DNA from 4 places in the Paenibacillus sp. FSL R5-0908 genome. Region 4 is predicted to be linked to each of the others. Evidence: riboswitches for the same ligand, from Rfam matches in the RefSeq annotation. Region 4 holds a riboswitch; each other region holds the start of a gene.
The links. A riboswitch is a leader RNA that binds a small molecule or an ion and turns the genes downstream of it on or off. The one in region 4 is predicted to bind thiamine pyrophosphate.
Positions count from the first base shown of each region.

Region 1 (7,960 bases), 6.1 Mb from region 4:
TTCCGGAAGATACTTGTAGAGGAATTCCGCATGCGTGGGATCGATGAACCTTGGTTAGTAGAGTGGTGGAAGTTTATGGAGGAGTGAGTGGAGCTATAGGGTGTTTGGGTGAGTAGAGTAGCTGTGGTGGCGGGGTTGCTGGGGATGGCTGTAGTGGCTGGGATGGTTGAAGCGGTGGAATGGCTGAAGTGTTTGGGTAGCGTAGTAGCTGTGGTGGCTGGGGTGGTGGAGTGGTCGGATGGTTGAAGTGGCTATAAGTATTTGGGTGAGTGGCTAGCTGGCTGTAGTGATTAAAAAGCTTAAATGACTCCTTCCTCCTCTTGAATATGGTAAGGTATATTGAAGTGGAATTTTAGTGAGAGGTGATTATATGGACGGGACAGTTTCAATATTAGGAGTTCCCTTTTCAAAACTAACACTACATGAGACAACACTTCATCTAACAAAACATATTCAATCCGGAGAACCGAAACTTTTCCATTTGATCACGGCTAACCCGGAAATTACGATAACAAGTCAATCGGACGAGCTGCTACGAACCATACTTCAAGAAGCGGATTTAATCACTCCTGACGGGATTGGCATTGTGATGGCATCAAAAAGAAAAGGCGATCCTATTGCTGAGAGGGTAACTGGATATGAGCTGCTTCTTGAGCTTTTGGAGCAAGGAAATAGCTTGGGATGGAGTTTTTATTTCTTGGGGACAGATGAGCTTACCAGCTGTAAAGCGGTCGAAAAGATCACGGAGTTATATCCGAATGTGAAGATTGCAGGAAGACATAATGGTTTTCTTACCAAGGAAGAGGAGCCTGCCATTGTAGCAGAGATTCAGCGTGCACAGCCGGATTTCCTGATCGTTGCGATGGGTGCGCCATACTCTGACAAATGGGTATATAAGCACAAACAGGAGCTTACGCAGGTGAAAGTTGTTTTTGGCGTGGGAGGCAGCTTGGATGTAATAGCTGGAAAAGTTACTCCTGCACCAGCGCTATGGAAAAAACTCAATCTGGAGTGGTTGCATCGACTTTTGTTCGCTCCCGTTGCGAAGGGACAAAAGTCGCGATGGCGCAGACAGGCAGTGCTGCCCAAATTCGTGTTCCGAGCTATGATTAGGAAATGAAGAAAAGGCCTCGTTTATGGGGGCCTTTTTTAGGTTCGGTTGGTGGGAGAGGAGGAGGGGCAGATGTGAGTGTAGGAAGTAAGGAGTAGGGGGAAGAGTAAGAGAGATTAGTGGGAGTAAGGTGAGGAGTATGAGCAAGAGTGAGTAGTGAGATTGAGGTAAGGAGTAGGAGTAGAGTGGAGTAGAGGAAGAGGAAGAGTAAGAGTAAGTAGTGGGATTAAGGTAAGGAATAGGAGCAAAAGTGATTAGTGGGAGTATGTGTAAGAGTGGTGAGTAGAATGTAAGTGCGACTATAGCTGTGACCTTTAAACAAATTAATAATGATAAACAACACCGATTCTGGTTGATGCCATAGCCTCGTATTTAATTCAAACTAAAAGCTAAAGGGGAACAATAAGGGCAAAAATGCCCTAGATCGGGTGCAATTCCGCCCGAAGAGGCAAAAGAAAGGCAAAAATGCCCTAGATCGGGTGCAATTCCGCCCGAAGAGGCAAAAGAAAGGCAAAAATGCCCTAGATCGGGTGCATTTCAGCCCGAAGTGGCAAAACAAGGGCAAAAATGCCCTAGAATCGGTGCGATTCAGCCTGAAGAGGCAAAAGAAAGGCGAAAATGCCCTAGAATCGTTGCATTTCAGCCTGAAGAGGCAAAAGAAAGGCAAAAATGCCCTAGAATCGTTGCATTTCAGCCTGAAGAGGCAAAAGAAAGGCAAAAATGCCCTAGATCGGGTGCAATTCAGCCCGACGAAGCAAATCAACGGTATAAATCCCGTAGACTGAGCCGAGTCCGGCCCGACGAAGCAAATCAACGGTATAAATCCCGCAGAATGAGCCGAATCCGGCCTGAAGCAGCAAATCAACGGTATAAATCCCGTAGAATGAGCCGAATCTGGCACGACGAAGCAAATCAACGGTATAAATCCCGTAGACTGAGCCGAATCCGGCCTGAAGCAGCAAATCAACGGTATAAATCCCGTAGAATGAGCCGAATCCGGCTCGAAGAAGCAAATCAACGGTATAAATCCCGTAAATGTCCCCAGCCCAACCCGGTTACTATCCATTACCAACACGGAGGCCGTTTTCGCCACACATTTAATGTGATCCCTACTATGATGAGTGAAATTTGTTTAATTGAGCAGATACATCCACGTCAATTATAAATAGGGCAGGAGTTTATCGCTGCAAATAAAAAACTGACACCGCTATACCAGCGATATCAGTTTACAGTGCTTAGCGATTAAGCTAGCGGCTGCCTATTTTTAACTTGTTCCTCTCGCATCCACTGTGACAACTGGCGTTTGAGCTTAAGGAACTCGGGAGAGTCCGTAATCTCATCACGGCGTGGCCGCGGAAACGGCACATCGATTGTATGCAGAATGGAGCCGGGGCGGCCGGAAAATACATAGATACGATTAGAGAGCAGCAACGCTTCTTCGATGTTGTGAGTAATGAACAGCACAGAGCGGCGATTCTCTTCCCACAGCTCAAGCAGCCAGCGCTGCATTTCACTGCGAGTTAGTGCATCGAGTGCGCTGAAAGGTTCATCCAGCAACATTAGCTCCTGCGGAGCGAGCAATGCTCTGAGAAAAGCTGCACGCTGCTGCATTCCGCCAGACAACATATGCGGATAAGCATGTTCGAACCCGCTTAATCCAACCTTGGCAAGCCACTGGCGTGCTTCCTCGCGGGCTCCATCCCGCAGTGTGCCCTTGATCTCCCCAGCAAGCAGCACATTATCCTCAATCGTACGCCAAGGAAAAAGAGCAGGCTGCTGCGGTATATAACTAATTTCACCGCGTTGACCTGTAACGACCTTACCGTTCATGCGGATCGTGCCTGCATCGGGTTTCACAAGGCCGCCAATCATATGGAATAAGGTGCTTTTTCCGCAGCCGGAAGGACCAACGATCGAAACGAATTCTTGTTGCTCTACCTTGAGAGAGACATTATTCAGAACATTTGTCTCACGGCGACGATGGGAAAAAGATTTGGAGATGCCGCTCACTTCAAGGGCGGGTGCCACGGTATGAGCTTCAGGAGAGCTTATGACTTCTGTTGTTCTGTGTTGCATTTGCGTCGCTTGAGACATACAGGCATCTTCCTTTCTATGAGTTACGGCGCGGCTTCCAGCGAACCAGCCATTTTTCCAGCAATGCAATAATAGCAAAGAGTACAAGACTTAAAAGTACAATAATAACAATAGCGACAAACATCCGATCCGTACGATAAGCGGATTTCTGCAGAAGCATATAATAGCCAATACCTTTATCCGCGCCAATCCATTCAGCGACCACGGCGCCCATAACCGCATAAGTAGCAGATATTTTTACACCGGAAAATAGTGCCGGGATAGAAGAGGGCAGCTCCAGCTTGGTGAAGATTTGCCACTTGCCTGCGCCAGCCATTTTCATATAATTCATCATGACCTGATCACTTTGGGCCAGGCCGCCCATCGCAGCGACAGCTACCGGGAAGAAACATACTAGTGTAATCAGCACGATTTTGGGCAAAAGACCAAAGCCGAACCAGATAATGAGCAGGGGCCCGAGCGCGATGGAGGGAACATTTTGACTCAGAATAATAAGTGGATAAAAAGCCCGTCTAGCCCAAGGTAAAAGATGCAAAAGCAAAGCAACGATCAGGCCTACCCCCGTACCAATGGGAAAACCAATTAAAGTTAGCCGCAGCGTAGCCATCGTATGAGCCCAAAGACCAGAAGCGTTACTGGTGGATTCACGGGCAATATCAGCAGGACTCGGCAGAATCCAGGCTTCAATATGAAATACAGATACAGATAGCTGCCATACGGTTAAAAAGAAGACGACCGCCACAAGGGGCGGCCATATTAGCTTCCAGGTCGATCTCACGGCCGATATTTCTCCGTCAATTTATCCATGCTGATTCCGTTAGGATTATGAGCGATTTTGATCTGCGAAATTACGCTTGGACTACCTGCTTCGATCAACGCCTCCTGCATCTGACGCACAACCTCCAGCAGTTCGCTAAGCTCACCTTCCATTGTGGTTTCCAGCGGATTCACCTGATGTTTAACACCGGATTTCTGAATGACCTCAATCGCTTTATCTACGTATGGGATGGAATCCTCATTGTTCGGAGTTTTTGGAATTACTTGAATGCTTAGTAGGGTGTTAGCCACAATAATCAATCCTCTCATTTTATAAGGTAAGTTCAAAAAGCCAACTTTGATAACGAAGTAACTCAGGAAGCAAACTCGACATCGAATCTTGAACGAACTTGGGAAGTCCGGTACTCACGTAGCACATCACTACGCTCCGTTCCTCCTTCCTCAAGTAACGTCCAACCTTCTTGGTTCTGAAGTCCGCTCTCTACTCCGCCGGTAAAAAATCATTACTGAATGCACTAGCGGCATCCAGCGGTTTATCCAGCAACTTCAGATCATACATCCAGTCACCGTAATTTTGCCAGACCTCGGTTTTTTGCTCGCCCCAGCGGGCAGCATCGTCCTTGTATTTTGGGCTAAGCCATTTTTGGCTAGCTAGGACAAGGTCGGCATCCAGGTCAGGAACCGCCTTCGATAACATACCGGCAGCCTCTTCCGGATGATCAATAGCATATTGATAACCTTTTGATGTGGCTTTCATGAAGGCCTTCACCAGCTCAGGATGATCTGCAATTTGCTTCTCACTCGTCGTCAGCACAGGCGTGTAATAATCGAGCTGTGGCGCATAATCCTTTAAGTACAGCATATCCAATGGCTCGCCACGCAACTCAGCCTCAACGCCAGTCCAAGCGTAGAAAATCCAGGCGAAATCAATGTCACGTTTGACGGCGGTAAAATAATCAGCTTCACCGATACTGATCAGCTTCACCTTTTTTACATCGCCACCTTCAGGATCCATGATAGCTTTCATGGCTGCTTCTTCGGCTGGTGAGCCCCAGCCTCCGTAGGTTTTACCTTCGAAATCCTTTGGTGATTTAATATTGCGATCTACTGGAGCGGCGAATCCCGACGTATTATGCTGAATAATAGCTGCTATCGAGACAAGGGGTACGCCTTGTAGACGGGCTAGCGTTAATCCTTCTTGCGCGCTGATTCCAAAAGCGGCTTCGCCAGAGGTAACCATAGTATCAGAACCCGCTGCGCCTGGCTGAACGATTTCGACGTCCAGACCTTCATCAGCGTAGTAACCAAGATTCTTAGCTACGTATAGACCGGTATGATTCGTGTTCGGTGTCCAGTCGAGTGCGACTTTAACTTTGGTGAGCTCTTTTGGAGCATCCGTCCCAGCCGTTGCAGTTGGATCAGTAGCATTTGCTTTGTTTCCGGCTGTATTCCCATTGTTGCCGCCGCATCCGGCAATGGCAAGAATGAGTACACAGGTGAGGCACAACGTAAGTGCTTTTTTGAGGTGCATGTCTTCTTCTCTCCTTTAAGGTTACAAGAATCCCGTCTTCACAACATGAACCGTAAAGTGTAGTATGTACGTTTTTCTACATCTTTTAGTGATCTTACAAAAAAAGCGCCCCGAGTGATCGGGACGCTGGCTTGGCGCAAGGTTAGTCAAGGTCACAGGGACCAGAACCAATTGGCGATTCCTACGCTGGCATTATCCAGATCAGGTATAAGGGTCAGTATCTTGTGGGATACAATCTCAGCCGGCCAATTCCAGCACCCCTGGTTCTATGAAGTTAACGGGTATTTCTATGTGCAATATAAGTAAGCATAAGTTCTGTACCCATACTTTATATCTTATATTTCTCGCATACGGTGTATTATAGACGGCTGTACTCGGAATGTCTAGTAGTGCACTCCTGAATTTTTCCAATCCAGTAGTTTCTTTTTTGCTAGTCTAGATCTTTATATTTTTTGCGGTGACGCCGTTTAAGCTCACTAACCAGCGCCCCTAGCGTGAGGACAACGCTGATCAGAATCCCGCTCATGATCACGAAGAGGGCAAGAAATTCAAAGGGGGAATATCCAATCATTTTACTCCATTGAATCTTTCCATCCAGATCGTCAATGACCTGATTCATGCCGTAAATCCCGCTTACTACCGTAAATACAGTGAGAATCATCAGCAGATTATCCCGTCGCTTGGATTGAAACTTATCCTGATACTGAAACAGGTCATTTAAGGTTTCTTTCACTTCCTCGAACAAAGCGTCGTTTCCGTATACTTTACGCAGCTGAAGAAATATCTCCCGGCCCTGCGACTGGGAAATCAACTCCAAGAAGTAGAACTTTGCCGAGAACTTATTAATGGAGTAGATTAGATTGTCTATTTCCTCATAATCATGATTAATCCGAAGTCGGGAGTGCATATTGGCAAGCTTTAGCAGAACGATTTTGTGGAAAATATTGAGTAAAAATCCGTAATAATATTGCCCGTACATCTGGTTGGCTAGACTAACAGCAATTTCCTGTTCAGCGCGGGTCATGCAGCAAAAAGTCTGCTCATTCATCATATAATACGTGTCTGGACCCCAGCGATTATAGGAGTGTTCATGACAATAGTTCGCAATATATGCTGGATCGCTGGCACTGGCATAGGGCTTTCCGTTCAGATCAATTCCATCAAGCTGTGAGGCACGATAGCGCAGATTTACACTAATCTCATCAGAGCTTTCTTTATTCTGAAAGCCGTAAAAAGCTTGCACCTGCATTCTTTCATCTACGAAAAAAGGAAGGGTCTCGAAATAAGCCCCATTGATATCCGATTGATCCAGATATGGCTCCAGTCCATCCACCAAATTTCGGAAGACAAAATCCTCTACCATCTCATAGGTCTGTTCCCCGCAATGAATATAAGTGTAATCATCCTGTATGAAGGTATTCTCTAGCGCACGGAAACGATCCGCGAATTCTAGGGCAATACTAAAGGGAATTGAATCCCCCTCCAGCTGGACACGTATCGTCACGAATCCAAGCTGAAAAGGACATATGAATATATCTGTCGAGAGAATTTTGAAAAATATAGATTGCTGCGGAATCTCCAGAATGCAGTCGAGATTATTTACTCTGGAAAAACGGCGAAACGAGTCGGCATCCTTCCTGCGTGGAAAAAGGACGTGTGCAGCAAACGGTAAATAGGTGCGTTCCATTCGTTCATGGGAAACACAGTAGCCATCTCCGTAATAGGCAGCTTCAAGCTCTTTATTATCCAGAAAAAAACGTGTGAAGCCGTCGTCCTGTAATTGCTGGATAAGCTGCTTAGAATCGCCCTTTTTTATAGAAAAGGGAAATATAAACTGCATGAGCGCAGTATGTAACAAAGGCTCAGTTGAAGACTCATTTAAAGACTCATTTAAAGACTCATTCATTCATTGTCCATCCTTGTGCTCAGAATATGCTTATAGATCACATTACCCTAAAAGGATAACGTTGATACTGTTCTAAATACGGGAACTCTTTCCTTTCACCGCTTGCATGGATTGGAACCTCCATGCGGCAATGCTTAGCAGAAACAAGAAGGCGGCAAAAGCGGCGAGTAATCCGGCTGTTTGTGCCACTTCTAAATGGTCCATAGACCAGCCCATAAACAGAGGTAGCAAAGCACCGCCAACACCTCCGGAAGCAATCATAATGCTGGGTGTTGACTCTTCAGTGCCAGGCAGCATTTTGCTGGAGAAGACTAAAGCAATGGAGAAAATACCGGACATAAACAGCCCCAGCAGCAGAATTACAATGAAAGCAGCCATTCGATTGTCAGTGAACGGAAAGAGTGTCAGCAGTAACAAGGTTAGTAAACAGCTGCTGAGAATGTACACGCGATAAGATATTTTTTCGGCAATTACACCCGCAAACAATCTTCCTGTAGACATCGCCAGCCAAAAGAAAGTGACTGTCAGTGCTGCGGCAGAC
Region 1 is NZ_JBBOUV010000001.1:469,288-477,247, forward strand. It holds gene MKZ09_RS02095 (hypothetical protein) at 109-246, shown strand; gene MKZ09_RS02100 (WecB/TagA/CpsF family glycosyltransferase) at 371-1,120, shown strand; gene MKZ09_RS02105 (hypothetical protein) at 1,837-2,124, opposite strand; gene MKZ09_RS02110 (ABC transporter ATP-binding protein) at 2,354-3,187, opposite strand; gene MKZ09_RS02115 (ABC transporter permease) at 3,222-3,983, opposite strand; gene MKZ09_RS02120 (thiamine-binding protein) at 3,980-4,273, opposite strand; gene MKZ09_RS02125 (ABC transporter substrate-binding protein) at 4,464-5,513, opposite strand; TPP riboswitch at 5,675-5,785, opposite strand; gene MKZ09_RS02130 (hypothetical protein) at 5,944-7,419, opposite strand; gene MKZ09_RS02135 (MFS transporter) at 7,492-7,960, opposite strand, start outside.
Region 1: linked by a shared signal. The riboswitch ahead of MKZ09_RS02125 (ABC transporter substrate-binding protein) and the one ahead of thiC (phosphomethylpyrimidine synthase ThiC) in region 4 are both predicted to bind thiamine pyrophosphate.

Region 2 (7,960 bases), 4.2 Mb from region 4:
AGTAAAATACAACAATCCTCGCTTGCTCACCAGCTTCCGCGAAATGGAGAAAGTTGCGGCTGATCGCTTAACTGGAATGATTCCATCAGAGCTGAAAAGCATCTACACTCAGCTTATACGACCGGAAGACAGCCCTCCCGATTCGGAGGACATTCTGCTGCACAGCTATGTGAAAGCCGCTGATCGGCTGGATGCTTATTTGAAATGCGTATGGGAGGTTGCTGCAGGCAACCGAGAATTTGCCGCCGCGAAGGAGCAGACAGCAGCAAAACTTCGTGGGCTTGGCCTGCAGGAAGTGGATTATTTCCTGACTCATATGGCACCGAGTTTCGAAATGTCTCTCGATGAGCTCTCTGCCGGAAACTAAACACCCTCTAGACAATAAAAATGGACCTCCGCATGAATCTCGCAGGGGTCCATTTAGTGATTAATAATTGATAATACAAGCGTTACGTTGCTGGTTCGGTCAGGATATCCCAGTCTTTAAAAATGGGCTGCAAACCCTTCGTATATAGCATTTCCGTAATCTCCTGCACACTGCGGCTATCGGATATTTCGAATTGCGGAGTTCCCCCTGCATTAGTGTGACCGCCCACCTCAGTAGTGACCCCGGCTGACATCTTAGTTATTCCCAGATGAACTAAATGATCGCGTAGAGAGGCAGGCTCTCTTGTAGATAAGGTAATGCCCGAACGGGGTAAAAATAACCGGTATGCCAAAATAATCTGCACTAGCGATCGGTCGGTAACATCGCACTCTGGGTTAAATTCCCCTAAATAAGGCCGAAAACGTGGAGGTGACAGGCTGATCTCGCAATCTGGATACCGATCCTGCAAATAGCGGGCATGCATGGCACTTTGGAATGCCTCTTGCCGCCAATCATACATCCCGAGCAACGTACCAATATTCACAGAACGAAAACCTGCCTGACAGCCGCGTTCAGGTGCATCCAGGCGATTCCGGTAGTTTCTTTTTGGCCCTTTAACATGCAGCTTTCTGTAAGTCTCCTGGTGGTAAACCTCTTGGTATAGTGTTAGTCCATCCACCCCTGCTTGAAGAAGTTCTTTATATTCTGCAGTTGATAGAGGATTTATCTCAATACTGACGGAGGAAAAAAATCCCCTGAGTACATCTACACAATCCTTAATATATGAGACAGGATTCTCCCAGCGCGATTCACCAGTCAAAATGAGGATATGCCGCAGACCTGTAGCTGCAATTTTCTCTGCCTCCCTGCGGACCTCCTCCAAGGACAGCTTTTTGCGCGGAAAATCATAAATGGAGCTGAAGCTGCAGTAGGTACAATGATTCACACAAAAATCCGCAAGATACATCGGTGTGAACAGCTGCATCGAATAACCAAAATGGGCACGGGTCAGTCGCTGTGCTGCCGACGCCATCTCCTCTAGCAGCGGCGTTGCTGCCGGAGAGAGCAATGCCAGCAAATCATTTTCGTTCAGCTTGTCTTTTCCAAGCGCCCGCTTAACGTCATCCTCCCGGAACTCCTTCCACAGCTGCTCATAAGGATACTGCTCCAAGCGGGCCAGTGTGTCAAAAAAGCTCATGCTAATCCTCCCTCCTTTGGTGAACCTATCCAATTCAGTTCAAAAATCCAGTCAACGGTGACGAAGCAAAAGCAACTTCTTCTACAGGACCCAGTCCTGCCAAATAAGCTTTACGGCCAGCGGATATCGCCTCACGGAACGCTTCCGCCATGACGAGCGGATTACGTGCCGTTGCAATAGCCGTATTAAGCAGAACAGCAGCGGCCCCCATCTCCATTGCTTCCGCCGCTTCCGACGGCTTGCCAATCCCGGCATCTACAATAATTGGCAAATTCACTTCTTCAATAAGAATACGCACAAGCTCCTTGGTGCGCAGGCCGCGATTCGTCCCGATCGGCGCACCAAGCGGCATCACAGCAGCAGCACCGGCATCTCTCAGACGTAAAGCAGCTGAAAGGTCCGGACTCATATAAGGCAATACTACAAAACCCTCCGCTGCTAAAATCTCTGTAGCTCGTATGGTCTCCAGATTATCTGGAAGCAGGTATTTCTGATCATTGATCACTTCGATCTTGACCCAGTTCCCCAGTCCCGCAGCTCTTGCTAATCTCGCAATACGGACTGCCTCTTCCGCTGTGCGCGCTCCTGAGGTATTAGGCAGAAGAGTCATATGGCCGGGAATGTGGTTCATGATATTTTCTGCGCCAGCTTCTGGGTCCACTCGGCGAAGCGCTACAGTGATCACCTGAGAACCAGAGCTAGCAATCACTTCGGGGATCAGCGTATTCCGGCTATATTTTCCGGTTCCGATAAATAATCTACTGGTTAATTCGATGCCGCCAATATGTAACGGGTCATGCATGAAATTACCTCCCTTTGGTTCTTATAAATTTCTCAAAATTCTATACCGCTCCATCTCAACCCCCACCAACAAAGTGCACCAGTTCCAAACGATCATCCTCGCTCAGAGCAGTACTTTCATAATTCTCCTTACTGACAATTTCTCCATTCAGCTCAATGATCATCAGACGACCCGACCACTCAGGAAGACTGATCAAATCAGCTATAGTTTGAATACCACCAGAACACTCTGCGGATTTCCCGTTAATCAACAGCTTCATTCTGAATCACCCCCTTCGGCCCTGCTGTTACCTCCAGGCTATGAATGAACCGCCTTATGAATAGCTTTGGCGGCCTCATAAGGATCATCCGCTCCGCAAATACCGGACATCACAGCAACTCCTGCCGCACCTTTCCTGATGATCTGCGCCGCATTAGCGGGGCTAATTCCGCCAATCGCAATGACAGGAATAGAGCTGGTCTTCACCGTTTCTGCAAGCAGCTCTAGCCCACGTGCGGGCAGCCCTAACTTGCTATCCGAGGGAAATACATGACCAAACAAGCAATAATCAGCTCCCTGCTCTGAAGCATTCGCCGCTTCTTCCGGAGAATGAACCGATCTCCCCAGCCGAAGCTGAGGTGCAATTCGCCGGGCTGTATCCGGGCTCAGACTGTGACAAGCCAACTGAATTCCTGCGGCACCAGCTGCCAAGGCTACATCGATCCGGTCGTTGATTATCAGTTTGGTAGCGGGCATACCGGCAGCCAACAGCTCCTGTGCCGCAGCGAGTAGTTCGCGTGCAGGACATTGCTTATCTCTTAAGTGAATATAATCGACCCATGTCTGCACCGTGACAGCTAGTTCAACAAAATGTCTTTGCTGCAGCTTGCCGTCTGATATTAGATGGATCTCAGCTTGCACCACTCGCGATCTCCTCTCTCTCACTTCCCTATAGGTCAGTAAAAACAAAAAAACTGCCTCCCGTAAGGAAGGCAGTCAGAATCTGTATATAGACGGCACTACAAATAGACCGACAACAGAAATTCGTCCTCCACTTCCCTACGCTGGTCTTAACCAGATCAGGTTCAAAGGGTCCGGAAATCCATTCCGTCTCAGCCAATCGGCACCCCTAGTGACATAAATATACAATTTTAAAATACTAACGTGGTTTATAGTAACATATTTTTTTATTGAAATACACCCATTTATTCACATTAGCTGTACTGATCTAACCGTTTACTACCTCGCCACCATTTACATGAATAACCTGTCCAGTCACATAACTGGAATCGTCAGAGGCCAGATATACATAGGCTGGTGCCAGCTCCTCTGGTTGTCCAGGCCGTTTCATAGGCTGTGTACCTCCGAACTCGCTAACCTGTTTTGCATCAAAGGTAGAGGGAATCAGCGGTGTCCAGATTGGACCTGGTGCTACACCATTTACCCGTATGCCCTTCTCTGCCAGATTCGTGGACAAGGATCGTGTGAAGCTAAGAATAGCTCCTTTAGTTGATGAATAGTCCAGCAGCTGCGGGCTTCCGCGATAAGCGGTAATTGAAGTTGTATTTATAATTGTAGATCCTGCTTTTAAATGAGGCATAGCTGCTTTTGTTAAATAGAACATCGCAAATATATTCGTACGGAAAGTACGCTCTAGCTGCTCGGAAGTAATATCCTCGATCTTAGCTTGCGGATGTTGCTCTGCCGCGTTATTGATGAGAATATCAAGCTTTCCTAAGCTCTCCACCGTCTGTTTAATAAGATCTTTACAGAATTTCTCGTCACCGATATCACCTGGAATGAGGATACATTTGCGGCCTTCCTGCTCGACCTGACGTTTAGTTTCCTCTGCATCTGAGTGTTCATTAAGATATGAAATGACCACATCAGCGCCTTCTTTAGCAAAAAGCACAGCAACTGCACGCCCAATTCCGCTGTCTCCACCGGTAATCAACGCCGCCTTGTCTTGCAGTTTACCTGCTGCTTTATAATTTGCCGGCTCGTATTTGGGCAGCGGCGTCATTTCACTCTCAATCCCTGGCTGATGATGCTGCTCCTGTGGGGGTAAGGTTTTTGTAGCTTGTTTATTGTTGCCTGACATCTTCCCTATCTCCTCTCGTTAAGCAAATTGATAGTTAACTGATCGTCTTAGGATGGCACAACTATGCACGTTTATACGCTGGGTTTGTCATTTTCTTAAATCGCTTTACGAATCTTACTTACCACAATGCAAGTGGAAATAAACAACTGTGAGAGGTAAACTGCTGTAAGTGGAGAGGACTTCACCGCATACAAAAAGGCACAGCATCGATGCTGTGCCTTGAATTGTTCACCTAACTATTTCAGAGAAGAAACATGATTTTCTGCATTCACTTCATGTTCCAGCACCCACATGAAATAAAGAGCTTTAGCCGCTTTCTCCCGGGTCACTATAGCTTTAGGTTCTAGTTCTGTCCCATTGACCATTTTGCCTCTGGCAATCCCCACTTCAGATCTAATGAGTCCTAATTCATATGCACTTTTCACTTTTGAAATTAAATAAGGAGAAATGTCCGCTGTATCAACAAGCTGCGTCCAGGATACAAGAGGATAGTACATCGCACCTCTAGCTCCTGGATCCAGATTCGAATCATAGCCAGGATCTCCTGGCACTACTGCTGTGCCGTTATAATCAGTCATGTACTTAGGTTTATTAGCAAACTTTATTTGGTAAACATCATAGAGAATAGCACCCATCGTTTCACGTGACAGCTTACCTTTCGGATAATAGGCAAGATCTGATCTTTCCACTTTCATTAACTTAGAAATACTACGTGTGAATTCAGCAACTGTCATCTCCGTATCCGGATTAAAATTCCCATGACGGTCTTTGCCCATTACTCCCAGCTGGATTAATTTTTCAATTTGATTACGGTAATAAGCAGCTTCCCCAGTCGTCGTATCATTCGTTATTTCCGGAAAAATCTTACCCCAGTTCCCTGTTAGTGCCGCATGCTTAACGTTCCCTTTAAGGTAAGGAGTAATGGAGGCAGCAGTAGAATCGCCAGTAGCACCTTTCTCTACAAGCTCCGTGACAATCATCCGTGAAAATTGTTTGGCGAGCGCTTCTTTAAAATGAGTCCCATCGACTTTCTTTGAAGGATGCCCGTTAGCGTAACTTCCGTCATTTGTTTTGCCTGGCGTTTCTCCGGCTTCAATTGACATGAAGAGGGATGTTATTGCTTCTACACCGATCTCGTTATAATATTTCAGACTTTCCGAGTTAAGGTCAATAAGTGTAACTCCAGATTCATCTGCGACCCGTTTAAGAATATCTACAAACTTTCTTGATTTAAAAGAATTTTCATAGATATATCCCGGACTTGTTGCATTCCCTTTGATTCTGGACATTGGGGTTACCAGTACTGGTATCATGCCTCGGGCTTGAATCGCAGGGAGATAAACTTCTTTAAGGTAGTTTTCATACATTGCTTCGGTCGAACCTCTGCCGTAACGTCTGAACTCATCTGCACTCTCATCATTGTGTCCGAATTGAATAAACACATAATCCCCAATGCTGCCATTCAGTAAAATGTCGTTAAGGCGACCTTCTGTATAGGCATTTTTAAACGAGCGTCCTCCCATGGAATAGTTAGTTACACTCACTTTATGTTGATTAAACATACTGCCAATAATCTGACCCCAACCACTCATTGGTGCTTCGTCGAAGGTGTAGGACTTGACCGTGGAATCTCCAAGTATAAATAAATTCGGAAGAGCTCCAGCTGCTCTATGCTGTGGCAAAATCAGTTCCAGTATGATCTCCTCAATCCCCACGGCTGTGTTCACTTTGCTCGGTTCGATCTCAATATCTATATGGTCACGGCCGTTTACATACGTATAAGTCCACTCTTTCCCTTTGGCTACAGCCGTATGATTGACGGGTACAAGCTTTGCCGCGTCCCAATGTCCACTTTTCAACAAGCGGCTGGTCTGCATTCCTGATACTGACACGATCCCATCCTCTGCGTCAGAAGACGTTTTTACATATACGTTGTAGGTGCCAGGGGGCGCATCCATTCGAAACGCCATACCATAGTTGTTATAATTATCTTTCTCAGATTTAGGTTCAGCAAAAAAATAAGGTTCTGTGATGAAAAAACCTGTTCCATCGGATGTAATTGAGTCGGTGTGCACTTCTCTGGCGGGTAAAGCGTTGGTCTCTTGAACAAAACCATAACCTAAAGATGAGTCATACAATTGTGCACCGCGATTAGAATCATACCTAATGGATTGATACCCTGTTTTAACTTGGTTTGTAAAATTGAACTTGTATACGTTTGCAATTTGGATTGGAGGTTGCCTCTCTGCCCCATCTTTTATAAAGGCTGCCTCTGTTGTACCGTGAGTAAGAGTCAATGAAGCCATTAGTAAAGAAGATAAGATTAGTATATTCCTACACAGCTTTCTCACTTCATTACACTTCCTTCCGTTTCTCGAAGTACTTTCCTAGGTTCCTCCATTATCCCTGTTCTCTAAACTGATTCAAATGATGATTTCATTCTTTTTTTTGACCTTTTGTAACGTAAACCATGGAATGATCAACGGCTCACACTGCAACACGGTCATATGTATAGGTATCCTTGATATAATTAAGAACATCCCTATTGATCCTAAGGAGGAGAACTCCTATCGCTTACAAAGTCAGCTTTCCGAACATTATGAGTACACTGCAGCTGATCGGTGTTCATTATCGTGTAGCAGAACCTGGATGGGCATACCCTGATCATCATCACAAAATCTTCGAACTATTGTATTGCTACGACGGCAACTCCCATCAATATGTAGAAGGAAGCTCCATTGCCTTTGGTAAAGGAGATTGGTTAATTATTCCGCCTGGTTTACGTCATTATGTAATTAATTCTGGCCTGAGCAACTATATCTACCTCTCCTTTCATTTCGATATTGACGATTTAAAGTTTCGTGAATGGTTTCAGTCTCAGGCTGTACAGAAATGGAATAACCACCAAATGCAGCGTTCGGGATTAAATCAGCAGCTGGAACATTTGGATGAATTTATTAAGAATAATATTCTTGCCACGACGGCATCCACTGGATTTCCCGAGGATATTGAAGAAATGATCCTTGTAAAAGAAAGGCTTCGTTTGCAAGCGATCATCCTGATGATTTTGACTGAACTCATTGATGTACAGCTCTCGAATTCGGATAATTCCAACACAGCGCGACAAGCAAACTCTTTGTACGAGGTGGAAACTGCTCATCAGATCGAAAAATATATTGCAGCCAATATTCATTTGCCGGAGCTCACGGTTAATTTGATTGCTGAGCAGCTTTGCTTAAGTCGGGTACAGTGCCATAAGTTGTTTACAAAGGTATATAAGATATCTCCTAGGCAGTACATAACTGATCTAAGATTAAAGAAGTCAAAACATTTGCTGCTTCATACCGATTTAAAAATACAGATGATTTCTGAACAACTCGGGTTTGCTTCCCAGAGCCACTTCAGCCGACAATTCAAACGATGGACGGGTGTTTCTCCGTTAAATTACCGGCCAAAATCTTATACGGATCCTATCAGGGATTAACGTTTTATGAAGATAAATTACCGGAACAT
Region 2 is NZ_JBBOUV010000001.1:2,388,345-2,396,304, reverse strand. It holds gene yfbR (5'-deoxynucleotidase) at 1-367, shown strand, start outside; gene thiH (2-iminoacetate synthase ThiH) at 450-1,565, opposite strand; gene MKZ09_RS10395 (thiazole synthase) at 1,600-2,367, opposite strand; gene thiS (sulfur carrier protein ThiS) at 2,423-2,626, opposite strand; gene MKZ09_RS10385 (thiamine phosphate synthase) at 2,665-3,267, opposite strand; TPP riboswitch at 3,386-3,487, opposite strand; gene MKZ09_RS10380 (SDR family oxidoreductase) at 3,575-4,447, opposite strand; gene MKZ09_RS10375 (GDSL-type esterase/lipase family protein) at 4,684-6,798, opposite strand; gene MKZ09_RS10370 (AraC family transcriptional regulator) at 7,047-7,931, shown strand.
Region 2: linked by a shared signal. The riboswitch ahead of MKZ09_RS10385 (thiamine phosphate synthase) and the one ahead of thiC (phosphomethylpyrimidine synthase ThiC) in region 4 are both predicted to bind thiamine pyrophosphate.

Region 3 (7,960 bases), 3.3 Mb from region 4:
GGCAATCTGCCGATGATCAATATCGTTCCAGTAGATATCGCTGATGAAGCTTCTCTGACTCCTGCGTATCAAGGCAGTATTCAGCGCTCCCTGAAATACAAGATCAATAGCCTGGATGCTAACGGAAAGTTTAATCCAAAAAGCGAACTCACCCGTGCCGAAGCAGCGATTATGCTCTACAACGCTTTGGAGTTCCTGAAAACTGGAGTATAAGCCAAATTTCCAGTTACTCTTTTCATTTGAATAATCTACACACGAAAAAGCAGCTCCGGATGATTCCTGAGCTGCTTTTTCATATATATTGTCTTTCTACTCTTCTTCACCATTCAGTCTATTCAGAAATTGCAGAGCCCGGGGATTCTTCGGGTGCTCCAGCACTTCTTGCGGAGTCCCTTGCTCTAGAATATGACCACCATCCATCAAAATGATCCGGTCCGCTACATCGGCGGCAAATTTCATCTCGTGGGTCACAATCACCATAGTCATACCTTCTGCTGCTAATTGTTTGATGACCTTAAGCACTTCCCCTACCAGCTCAGGGTCGAGCGCCGAAGTGGGCTCATCAAACAACAGCACTTCTGGATCTACCGCCATAGCCCGGGCGATGGCCACTCTCTGCTGCTGCCCTCCTGACAGCTGATGCGGGAAGTTATCAGCTTTATCTGCCAAACCTACCTTAGCCAGCAGCTGAAGCCCCCGCTTACGCGCTTCTTCCTTGGATCGTTTTAAGACAGTTACCTGTCCCTCCATCACATTGCCAAGCGCAGTCATATGCGGAAATAAATTATACGATTGAAAGACCATCCCTGTTTTCTGCCGAAGGGCCAATACGGAATTCTGAGGAATTTTCTTATGATCTGTAAAATTAATGGTGATATCCCCAAGTGACAGGCTGCCTTGATCCGGGATTTCCAACAGATTAAAACAGCGCAGCAGTGTAGTCTTTCCGGAGCCGGATGGCCCAATAATGACGAGTACCTTTCCATGCTCCATTTTCAGATCTATACCCTTTAACACTTGGAGTGCGCCGAAGGATTTATGCAAATTAATGATTTCAATCACAAGTATCTCTCCTTTAGGTCGCAGAGTAACGATCGAGTCGTTTCTCCAAGTAATTTTGCAGCGCCGACAGCACAGAACAGAACACTAAATAAAACAATCCTGCTTCGGAGTATACCAGCAAAGGCTCATAAGTGGTAGAAGCTACCTGCTGAGCAGTTCTAAACATCTCCGTATAGGTGATGATCGCTGCAAGCGATGTATCTTTGACCAAGCTAATAAAAGAATTGGATAACGGCGGTACAGAAACGCGTGCAGCTTGTGGCAGAATTACGCGGCGCAGAGCCTGCCCACGAGTCATACCAACTGAGAAGGCAGCTTCCCACTGGCCTTTATGTATCGACAGGATAGCAGCGCGTACGATTTCCGATGAATAAGCCCCTACGCTAAGGGTAAATCCAATGGTGGCGGCAATGAAAGGGTCGAGTACAATACCAACAGCCGGCAAACCATAAAAAATAATAAATAGCTGCACTAACAACGGGGTTCCCCGAATGACCCATACATAAAAACGGGCGATTAGCTTCGGAATTACCCACGGTGAAAGACGTGCCAACGCGGTTAGGATCGCCAAAATCAATCCAAGCACAAAGGAAAGCAGCGCCAACGGAATGGTAAAAGCCACCCCGGCTTTAAGCAGGGGTAGCAGTGTATCTAAGAAAATTTGTATTTTGCGGTCATCCATTATTCAGACATCCTTTTTAGCTTCCAGGCTTAATTAGCCTTGCTAGCCTTGTATTATTTTGAAACGTCAGCTCCAAAGTATTTCTCGGAAATTTTCAAGTACGTTCCATCACTTTTCATCTCTTTAATCGCATCACTGACCGCTTTCACCAGCTCATCATTGCCTTTCAGGAATACCGCGGCACTTTGTGATCCTTCAGGAATCTCGTCAACCACTTTAATTTTTGCATCTGGTTTTTGTTTTTTCAGATCCAGATAAGACAAGCCATCATTCACAGTTGCATCAATACGTCCCGAAGTCAGCAGGTCCATCGCTTGATTGAAACCGTCCGTAGCTACGATTTCAGCACCGTTCTCACGAGCGATGTCGGATAAGTTACTTGTCAGGGATTGTCCGGCTTTTTTACCCTTTAGATCAGCAAAGGTCTTAATATCCTCATTGTTTTCGCTCACGATCAATACTGCCTTGGATACAATATAGGGTTCAGAGAAATCATATTTCACTTTGCGATCTTCGTTAATGGAAACTTCATTGAAAATGACATCAAACCGTTTCGCATCCATCCCAGCAAAAATACCATCCCACTGAGTTTCAAAAAATTCAGCTTCAACACCTAAACGTTTGGCTACTTCTTCGGCAATTTCTACGTCAAAACCAGTCAATTTCCCCGCAGTGTCATGATAAGTAAAAGGTGCATAAGTCCCTTCTGTACCTATCCGCAATTTGCCGCTGGCCTTCACAGCCTCCAAACTGTTTTGCGCTGAAGATGCTGCTCCACCAATCGTTCCAGCTGTTGGTTCAGCAGCCGTATTGGTATTCGAATTATTGCCGCAAGCCGCTACAAGGACCACGGTTAACGCCAATATAATAGTTAAACTCCATTTTTTCATTATTAAATCCCCTCTCTCTATCCGGTTTTTTTCCGGTAAATTGAATAGTACACTGCCATCACATGATCGTCAATACTTTTTTCCGATTATATACATCGGAATTGTAATATTAACTAGATTTCTACTTATATCTTACCCAATCTTGGATTAATCCTTCACTTCTTTCTCTCTTTACTTCTCAGAAAGATATGGTATATTTATAAACAAATTAATATGGACCTGTTATTTCACTAGGGGAGTCGGCCGACTGAGACGGAGCTTCAAGCTCCGGACCCTTGGAACCTGATCTGGATCATACCAGCGGAGGGAAGTGGAGCGGAATTTTCATCAAGCATGTTTAGTGTTATTATGCAGAATGAACTTTTTGACCCATTCATTTCCTCTGGAAATGAATGGGTCTTTATTTGTTTAGGCGCTCCACAAAAATATTAGGAGGTTAGATCATCACGACCATTTTATCTATTCAAGGCCTAACCTACTCTTTTCCGGAAACTGAACAACCCCCTGTATTCGCAAATCTATCCATGGATATCAGGCAAGGGGAATTCGTCTCCGTAGTAGGTGCTAGCGGATGCGGGAAAAGTACATTTTTCAAAACGATTGCCGGTTTACTCGAACCTACTCACGGAAAAATAAAACTCTCTACGAACCCCTCAACCGCTAGTCGTTTAGGCCAGATCGCTTATATGCCTCAGCAGGATTTATTGCTGCCTTGGAGAACAGTGCTCGACAACTGCCTTTTGCCCTGGGAGATCAAGCCCAGATTTAGTAAACAGGATACGATCACTCAGATTCGGGAAATGTTGGTCCGCTTCGGCTTAGCAGATGTAGAGAAGGCTTATCCCCATGAACTTTCGGGAGGAATGAAACAGCGAGTCGCATTTCTGCGCACCTTAGTGGCTGGAGGCGGAAGTGGTCTTATGCTGCTGGATGAGCCCTTTGGTGCTCTCGATGCCATGACCAAACGTGAGATACACCGTTGGCTGTTGGAGTTATGGGGTGAACTGAATCAGACGATTATGCTCATCACTCATGATCTGGAAGAAGCACTATTGCTCAGTGACCGGATTTATTTATTATCTGGCGGTGCGCACAGCGAATTACAGGAGATCGTTGTGGATCTACCAAGGCCAAGACATTATAAGATGAACTACGAACCCCGGTTTATAGCACTGCGGGCAGAGCTGGAGCGGAGATCACATGCGACCTATACCTTTTAAAAAACATCTAGACAATTATGGTCCCTTCGTTCTTCTGGTACTGCTCATTCTTGTAATCTGGGAGTCAGCTGTTCGCCTTCACATGATTCCAGCCTTTATTCTCCCTGCACCTTCATCTATTGGCTTCGCATTGATCGAGCACAGGCAATTATTATTCGGACAGCATTTATTGGCAACGTTACAGGAGATACTGGTGGGTTTTGTCCTTTCTGTGGTTTGTGGTGTATTGCTGGGCACTGGAATGTTCCTGTATCGCCCCATAGAAAAGGCCATCTATCCCTTCCTTATCATTAGCCAGACGATCCCATTAATTGCGCTATCCCCCATTTTTATTATGTGGTTCGGATATTCGCTGTGGAGCAAAGTGGCTGTGGTGTTTTTGACGGCTTTTTTTCCAGTCGTAGTGAGTACATATGATGGACTTCGTACAAGTGGCCAGACCTACAAGGACTTATTATTAACATTTGGTGCAAACCGCTGGCAGCTGCTTGTCAAAACCCAAATTCCACTGGCGTTGCCTGCCTTTTTCTCTGGCTTAAAGCTGTCCATTGTATACTGCGTCATCGGAGCTACTATCGGGGAATGGCTCGGCGGCAGTAAAGGACTCGGTTACTTCAGCCGCAGAATGGCCGGAAATATGCAGAGCGATGAAATGTTCGCGGCTGTATTTCTGTTGTCCGCGCTTGGTGTTGTGCTTTTTCTGGCGATAGCTTTACTCGAACAATTATTTTTAAAGAAAAGAGGATCTAACCAATGAATCATTTAAAATCCCCACAACGAGGACTTATTTCTGTATTTCTAGTATGCACACTTTTGCTCTTAAGCAGCTGCGGGAAGGCAGACAAGCTAAATAACAACTCCCAAACCGGTTCCTCCAATACCGAAAATAAGCAGTCACACAAGCTGACGATTATGCTTGATTGGTATCCCAATGCCGTTCATTCCTTTCTATACGCTGCGCAACAGCAAGGTTTTTTCCAAGAGGAAGGTTTGGATGTCGAGATCAAAATGCCTGCGGACAGCAATGATGCCCTAAAGCTTGTAGCAGCAAATCAAATTGATCTAGCGCTCAGCTATCAGCCTCAGGTGCTTATGGCACGCGGCGAGAAAATCCCTGTACGTTCGATTGCAGCAATCGTGCGGCATCCACTGAATCATCTGATGGTTCCTCAGGCTGGCAGTATTCATAGTCCCAAAGAGCTCGCTGGAAAAAAAATCGGCTATTCCTCCATTCCGCTCTATGAAGCGATGATTCGGACAATGATCCAGAGTGATGGAGGCGATCCTTCATCCGCCAAGCTGATTGACGTAGGTTTTGACCTTATCCCTGCGATCTCTACAGGACAAGTGGACGCAATAATGGGCGGGTTTATCAACCATGAACAACTGATCCTTGAAAAAGAGGGGCATTCGGTCACCTCGCTTAATCCAACGGATTACGGAGTACCTGACTATTATGAGCTTGTGCTGGTGGCCAGCGAACAAGGATTGCAAAATTCTGAAGCTTACTTTAAAAAATTTCTAAATGCCATAACAAAAGGACAGGAATTTGTGGAGCAGAATCCTGAACAAGCCCTGGATTTACTGGTTGCACATGAAGATGCAACTTCACCGCTCGACAAGGAGATTGAGAAAAAAAGTCTTGAGATTCTACTGCCGCTGATGAATGCTGGCGATCAATCTTTTGGTTATCAAGACCCGACATCATGGGAAAAGGTTCAGGTGTGGTTATCCACCAACGATCTTCTACCAGAAGATATTAAAGCACAGGAAGCTTTTATCAATCTGTAGCATTTAGTTAATTATTTATCCAATCTTGAGGAGGAATTATGATGAGTTATTTAGCCAAAGTACGGGAAGCCAACCCGTTGATCCACAACATCACAAATATTGTAGTAGCCAATTTCTCAGCCAACGGTCTGTTAGCGCTGGGTGCCTCTCCCTTTATGGCGGATGCCCACGAAGAAGTGATCGACATCGCCGCTATGTCGTCTGCTGTCGTTCTAAATATCGGCACTCTCAATGACTACGCCATTCAATCAATGTTGCTCGCTGGTAAATCCGCTAATAAACACGGGGTTCCCCTGGTGCTTGACCCGGTAGGTGCAGGCGCAACTTCTTATCGGACCGCTGTCACTCAAAAGCTAGTGAATGAGATGCAAATCACCGCACTGCGGGGGAATGTGGCTGAAGTCGCTAATGTCATTGGGGAGAGCTGGTCCATTAAAGGGGTGGATGCTGGCGAAGGTGAAGGCGATGTAGTTCTTTTGGCTGAAGCTGCTGCGAGGAAGTTAAGCTGTGTGGTCATCATAACTGGAAAAGACGATGTGATCACGAATGGAAAAAACACTTATATTGCCAGCAACGGTCACCCTATTCTCACGAAGGTTACAGGAACTGGCTGCTTGCTCAGCGCTGTTGTGGGTGCATTTCTCGCGGTAAGTGGAGGTGCCTCGTTGGAGGCCGCAGTGGAAGCCCTCTCCTTCTATGGAGTAGCAGCTGAAATCGCCGCTGAACTAACAACTGGTCAAGGGCCGGGAAGCTTTCAGGTTGAGTTTCTAAATCAACTGACATGGGTAACGCCAGAAGTCTTTCTAGAAAGATCTAGTATTAAACAGCTCAGTTAATGACCCTCAAAGGAGTGAATTCGATGATTATATCCAAAGCTCTAACCATTGCCGGCTCCGACAGCGGCGGTGGAGCTGGCATTCAGGCAGATCTAAAAACCTTTCAGGAGCTTTCTGTCTATGGCATGTCCGTCCTCACTGCTGTGACAGCGCAGAATACGCTGGGTGTCCAAGGGGTTTATCCAGTGACTCTGGAAGCTATAAATCAGCAGCTTGATTCTATAGGACTTGACCTGCAACCAGATGCCGTAAAGACCGGGATGTTATTTAACAGTGACATCATCCGCATTGTGGCAGATAAAATTAAGCATTACGGCTGGTCTAGTCTTGTAATTGATCCTGTGATGGTCGCTAAAGGAGGGTCCACACTGCTGCTGCAGGAGGCGGTTCAATCCTTAATCAGCCATCTGCTGCCCTTAGCATTGGTGACGACACCCAATATTCCCGAAGCCGAAATGATCACAAAGATGACGATCACCACCATCGAAGAACGCAAAAAAGCGGCCAAAATCATTCATGGCATGGGCTCCAAATATGTAGTGCTAAAAGGGGGACATGATACCTCGACCACAGCCGTAACCGATCTTCTATATGATGGTGACGAATATACCTTATTAGAGAGTAGCCGGATTCAGACCAGACATACGCATGGTACAGGCTGCACCTATTCAGCAGCAGTCACCGCCGAGCTAGCCAAAGGCAAATCCGTAGCAGAGGCCATACAAACAGCCAAAGCGTTTGTACAAGCGGCGATTGAGGACGAGCTGGGCATAGGGGCTGGACATGGACCAACCAATCATTTTGCGTATCAGAACAGACTGCGAGGGATAAACAGTGCAACGAATGAATAGTGAACATCTGCGAGATCTATTAAAAGTCTATTTCATTATGGGCAGCGTAAATTGCCGTAAAGCTCCAGTTAAGGTGCTGCAGGAAGCGGTTGCTGGGGGTATAACCATGTTTCAATTCCGTGAAAAGGGTACCGGATCCTTAAGCGATAAGGCGCGACTTAATCTTGGGAGACGACTTCAAAAGATCTGTCATGCCCATGGCGTGCCCTTTATCGTGAATGACGACATTGATTTAGCGATCGCACTTGATGCGGACGGAATTCATGTAGGACAGGAGGATACACCTGCATTGGCGATCCGCCAGCTACTTGGAGAGAATAAAATCATTGGTGTATCCGCTCACTCCTTCGCTGAAGCTCAGCAGGCGATTGCCGATGGAGCCGACTATCTGGGCGTGGGTCCCATTTATCCTACGTCATCCAAGGAGGATGCCAAAGCTGTTCAAGGCACTACGATTATTGAAGAACTAAGAAATAAAGGCATTATCATCCCTTTGGTTGGCATTGGGGGAATCACACTGCAAAATGTTGCACCAGTATTAGCAGCTGGTGCGGATGGGATCTCTGTTATCTCAGCGATTGCCGGAGCTGAAGATATTACAACAACTGCCAGAGGCTTTGTTGACAAA
Region 3 is NZ_JBBOUV010000001.1:3,219,161-3,227,120, reverse strand. It holds gene MKZ09_RS14360 (S-layer homology domain-containing protein) at 1-213, shown strand, start outside; gene MKZ09_RS14355 (amino acid ABC transporter ATP-binding protein) at 310-1,062, opposite strand; gene MKZ09_RS14350 (amino acid ABC transporter permease) at 1,076-1,744, opposite strand; gene MKZ09_RS14345 (amino acid ABC transporter substrate-binding protein) at 1,798-2,634, opposite strand; TPP riboswitch at 2,857-2,960, shown strand; gene MKZ09_RS14340 (ABC transporter ATP-binding protein) at 3,159-3,854, shown strand; gene MKZ09_RS14335 (ABC transporter permease) at 3,835-4,611, shown strand; gene MKZ09_RS14330 (ABC transporter substrate-binding protein) at 4,608-5,645, shown strand; gene thiM (hydroxyethylthiazole kinase) at 5,687-6,481, shown strand; gene thiD (bifunctional hydroxymethylpyrimidine kinase/phosphomethylpyrimidine kinase) at 6,505-7,332, shown strand; gene thiE (thiamine phosphate synthase) at 7,325-7,960, shown strand, end outside.
Region 3: linked by a shared signal. The riboswitch ahead of MKZ09_RS14340 (ABC transporter ATP-binding protein) and the one ahead of thiC (phosphomethylpyrimidine synthase ThiC) in region 4 are both predicted to bind thiamine pyrophosphate.

Region 4 (7,960 bases):
TTGTTGATGGAAGATCTGACCCCGACACATACCAATTTAGCTGACTGGGAAGTGCCTATTGATTCTAATAAATTAGCAAACATTATTGATGTGATCACACAGTTTCATTCTGCTTCTTGGGAGACAAGCGAGTTAGCTCATCCCGAGCATTTGAAAAGTATAGAGCATTATTTAAAGCATATTTCGTATTTGGAGAGAGATTATCTGGCTTTTAGAAAGCACCAGACATATAACCTTGGGGAAGAACAGTTTAGTATTTACGAGAAGAGTTTACTTAGCTTGCGTGAAAATGCCCAGAAACATATTAGTCGTATCTCCAGATATCAAAATACAACATGCATCCATGGTGATCTAAATGTTGGCAATTTATTATATCCGATGTTCAGCAGTTCAAGGCCGTGCATCATTGATCTTGAAGCAGTGAAGGTTGGGCTTTGTACGGAGGATCTCGTTATGTTATTTATCCACGATTTGTTTCATGGCAGTGCCGAGACTACACGTATTTTTGATCTGTATTTTCATTCAATTAACAATAAAATCAGGAGCGCATACACGTACACACAATTTGTGGAGGACGTTAGATTATCGATTATGGAAGGAATCTTTTTTCCAATAAAGTTATTTGTTCATGAAGGAATTAAGGATGAGGAGCTTATATGGAAGTCGATAAATGCTTATAAGAATCTCGTCTGAAAGGAAGTGGCCCTCGTTGTTTTTTCTTCAGATGTCTGGATACCCCGGATCAGGGAAGTCTTCATTAGCCAGAGTAATAGCGCAGCATACTTCTGCTGTTATTCTTGATCACGACATTGTAAAGTCTTCTCTTATGGAATCACTTGGAGCAAACTTTGGGTTCAAGGAAGTTGGGAAAATTTCGTATGATATTGAATGGGCCTTGATAGATTTTCACTTATCTCAAGGTCATAATGTTATACTCGATAGCCCTTGTTTATACTCTGAGATGATAGAGAGAGGATTGAATCTGACCCAGAAATATAATGCGGAATATAAATATGTAGAATGTTTATTAAATGACTATGACGAGCTCAATAATAGACTGCGAAATAGAAAAAGAATGATTAGCCAGATTGAAAGAGTGCCTTCTGAAGAGACATTGCTTAAAACTATTGAAAATGCTAAAAAGCCATCTAATGTCAGAATACATATTGTTAATACAAAGGAACCGATTGAATCCTATATTAAAAGTGTCATTGAATACTTAAATACTTAGCCTGAATTTTAAGGAGGGGAACAGATGGATTTTGAGAAAGCAGCCCATTTCATTTGGACACATGGCAGATTATTAGAAAGGAGGGTTTTTGAATATATTTTCCACGGTGGATCAATGAGCAATGTTGTGACTTCACTAACAGCCTACCAGAACGAAGATGGTGGGTTTGGAAATGCAATAGAGCCGGATTTGCGGGCACCCGGTAGTCAGCCACTTTTCATGGAATTTGCACTACGTTTTTTATATGACTGTAACATAAAAGATGAAGAACTTTCTCAAAAAGCATGTGATTATATTTCAAAGCATGCTGACTTAAAAAAAGGGATTCCAACAATATTTCCTTCATCAGCAAACTATCCAAGAGCAGAACATTGGAATAACCCTCTTTCTACAGAGCCATCATTTAGCAGACTTACTGGTCTTGTCGGGCTTCTTAAATGGCAAGGGATAGAACATTCCTGGCTTGATAAAGCGACAGAAATTTGTTTGGAAGATATTCGCGCACAAGCCTATGATGATGCGCATACAATTTTGACTGCATTTTATTTATTGGAAAGCTTACCTCAATCGGATTTTATCAAAGGATTATTTCAAAAATTATCTAAGGAGCTTATTACTGCCAACTTTTTTTGCTTGGATGCCGCATCCCACAGTTATGGACTCTCTCCTCTAGAATTTTCGCCATCACCAACTTCTTACTGTAGCAGCATATTTTCTGATGAAACCATTCTTGATCATTTAAAAGTATTAGAATACCAACAGGAGGATGATGGAGGATGGCAGATAAAATGGGAGCCTCCCGGTGAAACAGCGAGGTTGGAATGGAGAGCCTATAAGACGCTAAAGAGTTTGATGATACTAAATTCATACAATAAGATTAATCTATAAATTGATCGCGGAGATAATAAACACTCCAAGGAGAGGAACCTATGAACAAATTAAGGGTGATTATAATTCCGTTATTCTTAATCTTTTTATTGGGATGTAGTGATGAGCAAATTAGCGATAATTCAAAAAAAGAATATAGCCAAGCTGAACAATTTATTACCGATATGGGCTATTTGATCATTAGTAATGAAGGAATTGTTTCTGAATATTTATTAGATAAAAAGCTGCTGACGGACATGCCATACATGCAATACTGGAGTGTTCAAAGTGTTGATCCAGTCGATTATATAGGCAAGGAAATAACTACAAGTAAGTTCATCGTTAAAAATCACCCCTTAGATAATGAGAAGGATAATACAAAAAAACAAACCCTGATTTTTCTGCTAGAAGCAGACGATCAAGTGATAGGAGGCTATAGTTTTCCTGATTTCGCTGAATTACATATGGGCTGGGTTTACACCATTGATGGAAAAACACTCGAAGAATTGACCGGAGAAGCATTCCCAAAATGGTCAAAGGAGTGGAATTTAAAGTACAAATAAAAATAATAATTTCATCTAGCCAAATTTTACGGAGCCCGAGCTCTTTAGTGAATAGGGGAAGATCGTCTACGCCCCAAAAGCCTGCCGGTATTTCACAGGAGACATGCCTTCAAACCTTCTGAACACTTTAATAAAATAGCTGGATTGGGCAAAACCGGACTGAGTAGCAACCTGAGCAATGGAGAGTCCTGTGGAAACCAGTAAAAGCTTGGCTTTAGCCAGCCGACAATCGGTTAAATAACGGTTTGGAGTTTTACCCATAACCACCCGGAACAGCCTTAGAAAATGATAGCTGCTGTAACCGGTCAATCTTGCCATCGATTCAAGAGACCAAGGGCTGGCACATTCGACATGAATGATATCTGCTGCACTGCGGATGGACTGTCTAACCTCGTGCGGTACTGAGCCGTGAAGCGGCTCGGAGTTCTGCAGCAAGTTCACTAGAAGCTCATACAGCAGAGCAGATAGCCTTGGTTCGCTACGGGTCACGTAGGAAGCGCTCAGTAGGTACATTTCCTCGAATAGCTCGTCCAGCTTAGCATCCAAATCAAAAGTGAACAGGTATGCACGAGACTGGTCCACTTCTTCTAATAAGGGAAGGACAATTTCAGTGTTAAAATGAACCCAGCGGACATCCCAAGGCTCGCCTGGGTCAGAGCCGTATTGCTGATAAGCCCCTTTTGGGTACAGAAAACCTCGTCCTCTACTCATCGGAATACGTTCGCCCTCATGGAATACATAACCCTCCCCACCAAAAATCAAATGCAGGTTATAACTCCCAAGAAACCCTTCGCTTCTTCTCTCTGTATGTTGTGGAAAGTGAGTGTAATGTCCCAAAAATTCAGGATAACAGACATATTTTGAAAAAGCCGGTGTCGGCAAATACCATTGTTTCTTCATGTTTGGCAGCACCCATTTCTGTAGCGCAACAGAGCGCAAGTTGGATTAAGGCAATAAACGCAAGATTGTTATATGATAGCAATATTTTGTTATATAAGACCTCTTATCATTGATACTACAATAGAATTATAAAATATTGAAAGCATATTTTTAATACTTTGGAGGTAATGATGAAGAAACCTGTCGCAACTGAAAAATTCGAGCTTGGCGTCTGTTATTATCCGGAGCACTGGCCAGAAAACATGTGGGAGGACGATTATCGCCGGATGCGTGAACTCGGCTTTACGATCATTCGGATGGGGGAGTTTGCTTGGTCTATTTTTGAACCGGCAGAAGGGGAGTTTCAGTTCGGGCTCTTTGATCGGGCGATTGATCTAGCACATAAATATGGTCTTCAGGTTGTACTTGGTACTCCGACGGCGACGCCTCCAGCTTGGTTGACTGATAAATATCCCGAAGTTTTAAATGTAACCTACGAAGGTGTTACACTTCAGCATGGCATGCGCCGTCATTATAATTACAGCAGTCCTAAATACCGGGAACTGTGTGCACGTATTGCAGAACAAATGGCTGAACATTACGGCAATCATCCGGGTGTAGTTGGCTGGCAAATTGATAATGAGCTCAACTGTGAGATCAGTGAATTTTATTCGGAGAGTGACCATAAGGCTTTCCGGGAATGGCTACAGCATAAATATGTTACGCTTGAGCATTTGAACGAGGCTTGGGGAGCTGTTTTTTGGAATCAAAGCTATAGTGACTGGTCTCAGGTCTATCTCCCACGTCCGACTCCAGTACCGAAGCAGCCCAATCCTCATCAGGCATTGGATGAAAAACGGTTTATTTCGGACAATACAATTTCTTTTGCCAAAAACCAAGCGGATATCATTCGTAAACTTGCCCCTAAGCAATGGGTAACCACGAACGGTCTGTTCGGGCATCTTGATAGCCATGAAATGACGGATGAACTGCTGGATTTCTTCAGCTATGATTCCTATCCTCAGTTCTCTACTATTTTTTATGACCCCAATGAGCGGAATCCGCTGAATGATAGAGGCTGGGGACTGTCGTTATCTGTTGTTCGTTCGATATCCCCGAATTTCTGCATTATGGAGCAGCAGTCGGGCCCGGGTGGCTGGGTGAACCGGATGGATATGCCTTCTCCAAAGCCCGGGCAGATGCGGTTATGGACTTATCAGTCGATCGCTCATGGAGCAGATATGGTGCTATATTTCCGCTGGCGGACAGCTACGATGGGCAATGAAATTTATTGGCATGGAATCAATGACTATCATAATCAGCCTAACCGGAGAGTGCGGGAAGCGGGGCAGATCGGTCAGGAGCTGGCAGCAGCAGGTCAAGCGTTTATCGGTACTCATAATCAGGCTAACGTTGCTATTGTTCGTGATTATGACAATGAGTGGGATGGAGAATACGATGTTTGGCATGGCCCGTTTATGTGGAAGAGCAATAAGGAGTGGTACAAGGCTCTTCAGCGGAAGCATATCCCGAATGACGTGCTCTATCTGCGCAAAAAAACAACGCTGGAGGAGCTTGCAAGGTACGACGTGCTTATCTATCCTCACCCAGCGATTATGACAGATGAGACAGCGTCTCTGCTGGATGAATATGTTCAACAAGGCGGCAAACTGATCTTCGGCTGTAGAACTGGCTATAAGGATGAGCGCGGTCAATGTTATATGCGTCCTTTCCCAGGTGCTGCTAAGGATCTATGCGGGATCACAGTTGAAGAATTCACAATGGTTAAGGGCAGTCGTCAGCCAACAACAATTAGCTGGTCGGGCGCGACCGAAGTCGTTACAGGAGCAGATGACTTTAATGATATTCTCAAAATAGAGGAAGCTTCGGTTGAAGTGATGGCGGTTTACGCCTCTGATTATTATGCAGGAAAACCGGCGGTAACTAGAAATCGTCGCGGCAAGGGTGAGGTTTGGTATTACGGAGCCGTATTTAATGAACAGGCAGCGGCTGAGATCATAAATTTAATGGATCTACAATCGCCAGCAGATTGGCTGGAGCTCCCAGAAGAGGTAGAGCTGCAAGTCCGTACCGGAGCTTCTTCCAGTTATGCTTTTTTGCTTAATTATAGTGAGACTCCTGTCACGATCCATCTTCATGAGACCAAAACAGATTTACTGAGCGGCACAACATTCTCGGGCGAGGTGCTTCTGGAAGGATTTGGGGTACTGGTGCTATACTAACGTACACGTTGATCTCACATTTGAGTAGATTTGGATAATTCTCTCTTTTCGGTTATACTTTGAAGTAGCAATTATATAGTCACGGGAGCTTGGTGGGACCAGGCTGAGAGGATAGTTATAACTATCGACCGTCAAACCTGATCTGGATAATGCCAGCGGAGGAAATGGAGCTCTATTTCTATTTGTCTACTCTAAGGCCTCATCTTATACAGATGTGGCCTTTTCTATGTGTGGGGAGTAGACCGTCTCCGCTTGATCAAATCACCTTATAGGAGGAATTGAGATGACAAGCGAATTGAACAACGATCCAATCAATTTATCAGCTTTTCCAGCAAGTCAAAAAGTTTATGTAAAGGGTTCACGGCCTGATATTCAGGTGCCTATGCGGAAGATCTCACTTAGTCCAACTGCGGGCATAGACGGCGAAGAGGAGAATGCCCCAATTCATGTCTATGACACAAGCGGGGCTTACACGGATGCTAATATTCAAACTGATATTCGTCAGGGGTTAGAGCCCAATCGTCTAAGCTGGATTGAGGAACGAGGGGATGCGGAAGCGTACGAAGGAAGAAACGTGAAGCCTGAAGATAACGGGAATGCAACGGGAAAAGCTGTGGCGGAAGTGTTTCCAGCGCTCCATAGAAAAACTTTGCGAGCGAAAAAGGGGCGTAATGTCTCTCAAATGCATTATGCACGCAAAGGAATTATTACTTCCGAAATGGAATACGTTGCGATTCGTGAGAATGTGGCACCGGAATTTGTAAGAGATGAAGTGGCCCGCGGCCGCGCCATCATTCCAGCGAATATCAATCATCCAGAGAGTGAACCGATGATTATTGGACGAAATTTTTTAGTGAAGATCAATGCCAATATAGGAAATTCCGCAGTATCCTCCTCCATAGAGGAAGAGGTAGAGAAGATGAGATGGGCCACCCGCTGGGGTGCAGATAATATAATGGATCTTTCCACAGGTAAAAACATCCACACTACACGCGAGTGGATCATCCGCAATTCTCCTGTTCCTATTGGAACGGTGCCTATCTATCAAGCGTTGGAAAAAGTGAATGGAAAAGCGGAAGATTTAACGTGGGAAGTGTACCGTGATACGCTCATTGAGCAAGCGGAGCAAGGGGTTGATTATTTTACCATTCATGCGGGGGTTCTGCTTCGTTATATCCCGTTGACTGCACAACGTATGACAGGTATTGTTTCAAGAGGTGGCTCCATCATGGCGGCATGGTGTCTTGCGCATCATCAAGAGAACTTTTTATATACACATTTTGAAGAGATATGTGAAATCATGAAGCTATACGATGTTTCTTTTTCCCTAGGCGATGGATTACGTCCGGGTTCGATTGCTGATGCGAATGATGAAGCACAATTTGCCGAGTTAGAGACGTTAGGTGAATTAACAGCTATAGCTTGGAGTCATGATGTACAGGTGATGGTAGAGGGTCCAGGACATGTACCGATGCACTTGATTAAGGAGAATATGGATAAGCAACTTGAAACTTGCAACGAAGCCCCTTTTTATACATTAGGTCCACTGACTACAGATATCGCGCCTGGTTATGATCATATTACTTCTGCTATAGGTGCAGCGATGATTGGTTGGTTCGGTACAGCAATGTTATGTTACGTAACTCCGAAGGAGCATCTTGGCCTGCCTAATAAGGAAGATGTACGTGTAGGGGTCATTACTTATAAAATAGCGGCTCATGCCGCAGATTTGGCGAAAGGGCATAAAGGAGCACAAGACCGGGATAATGCTCTTTCAAAAGCCCGTTTTGAATTTCGTTGGCGTGATCAATTTCATTTATCGATAGATCCTGAGCGAGCGCTAGAATATCATGATGAGACATTGCCTGCGGAAGGCGCTAAAACAGCTCATTTCTGTTCCATGTGCGGGCCGAAATTTTGCAGTATGAAGATCTCTCATAATATCCGTAATTCGACGAGAATTGAATCAGGAATGCAAGAGAAGACAGAAGAGTTTCTCCAAGGCGGGAGCCTCATTTATAGATAACTTTTTCTGCTAAAAAGAAATATCTAAAAGAAGTCGTCATTGGCGGCTTCTTCTTTTATACTTTGAATAGATAGGAGTTGATGAAATGGAAGCGATTCGTTCAGAGGAAGCCATTTTAGAGGATTTAAGTAATAGTTTCTATCATTTTTTT
Region 4 is NZ_JBBOUV010000001.1:6,566,748-6,574,707, reverse strand. It holds gene MKZ09_RS29700 (phosphotransferase) at 1-693, shown strand, start outside; gene MKZ09_RS29695 (AAA family ATPase) at 710-1,231, shown strand; gene MKZ09_RS29690 (hypothetical protein) at 1,256-2,119, shown strand; gene MKZ09_RS29685 (hypothetical protein) at 2,161-2,661, shown strand; gene MKZ09_RS29680 (helix-turn-helix transcriptional regulator) at 2,728-3,561, opposite strand; gene MKZ09_RS29675 (beta-galactosidase) at 3,732-5,783, shown strand; TPP riboswitch at 5,855-5,964, shown strand; gene thiC (phosphomethylpyrimidine synthase ThiC) at 6,067-7,809, shown strand; gene MKZ09_RS29665 (phosphotransferase) at 7,895-7,960, shown strand, end outside.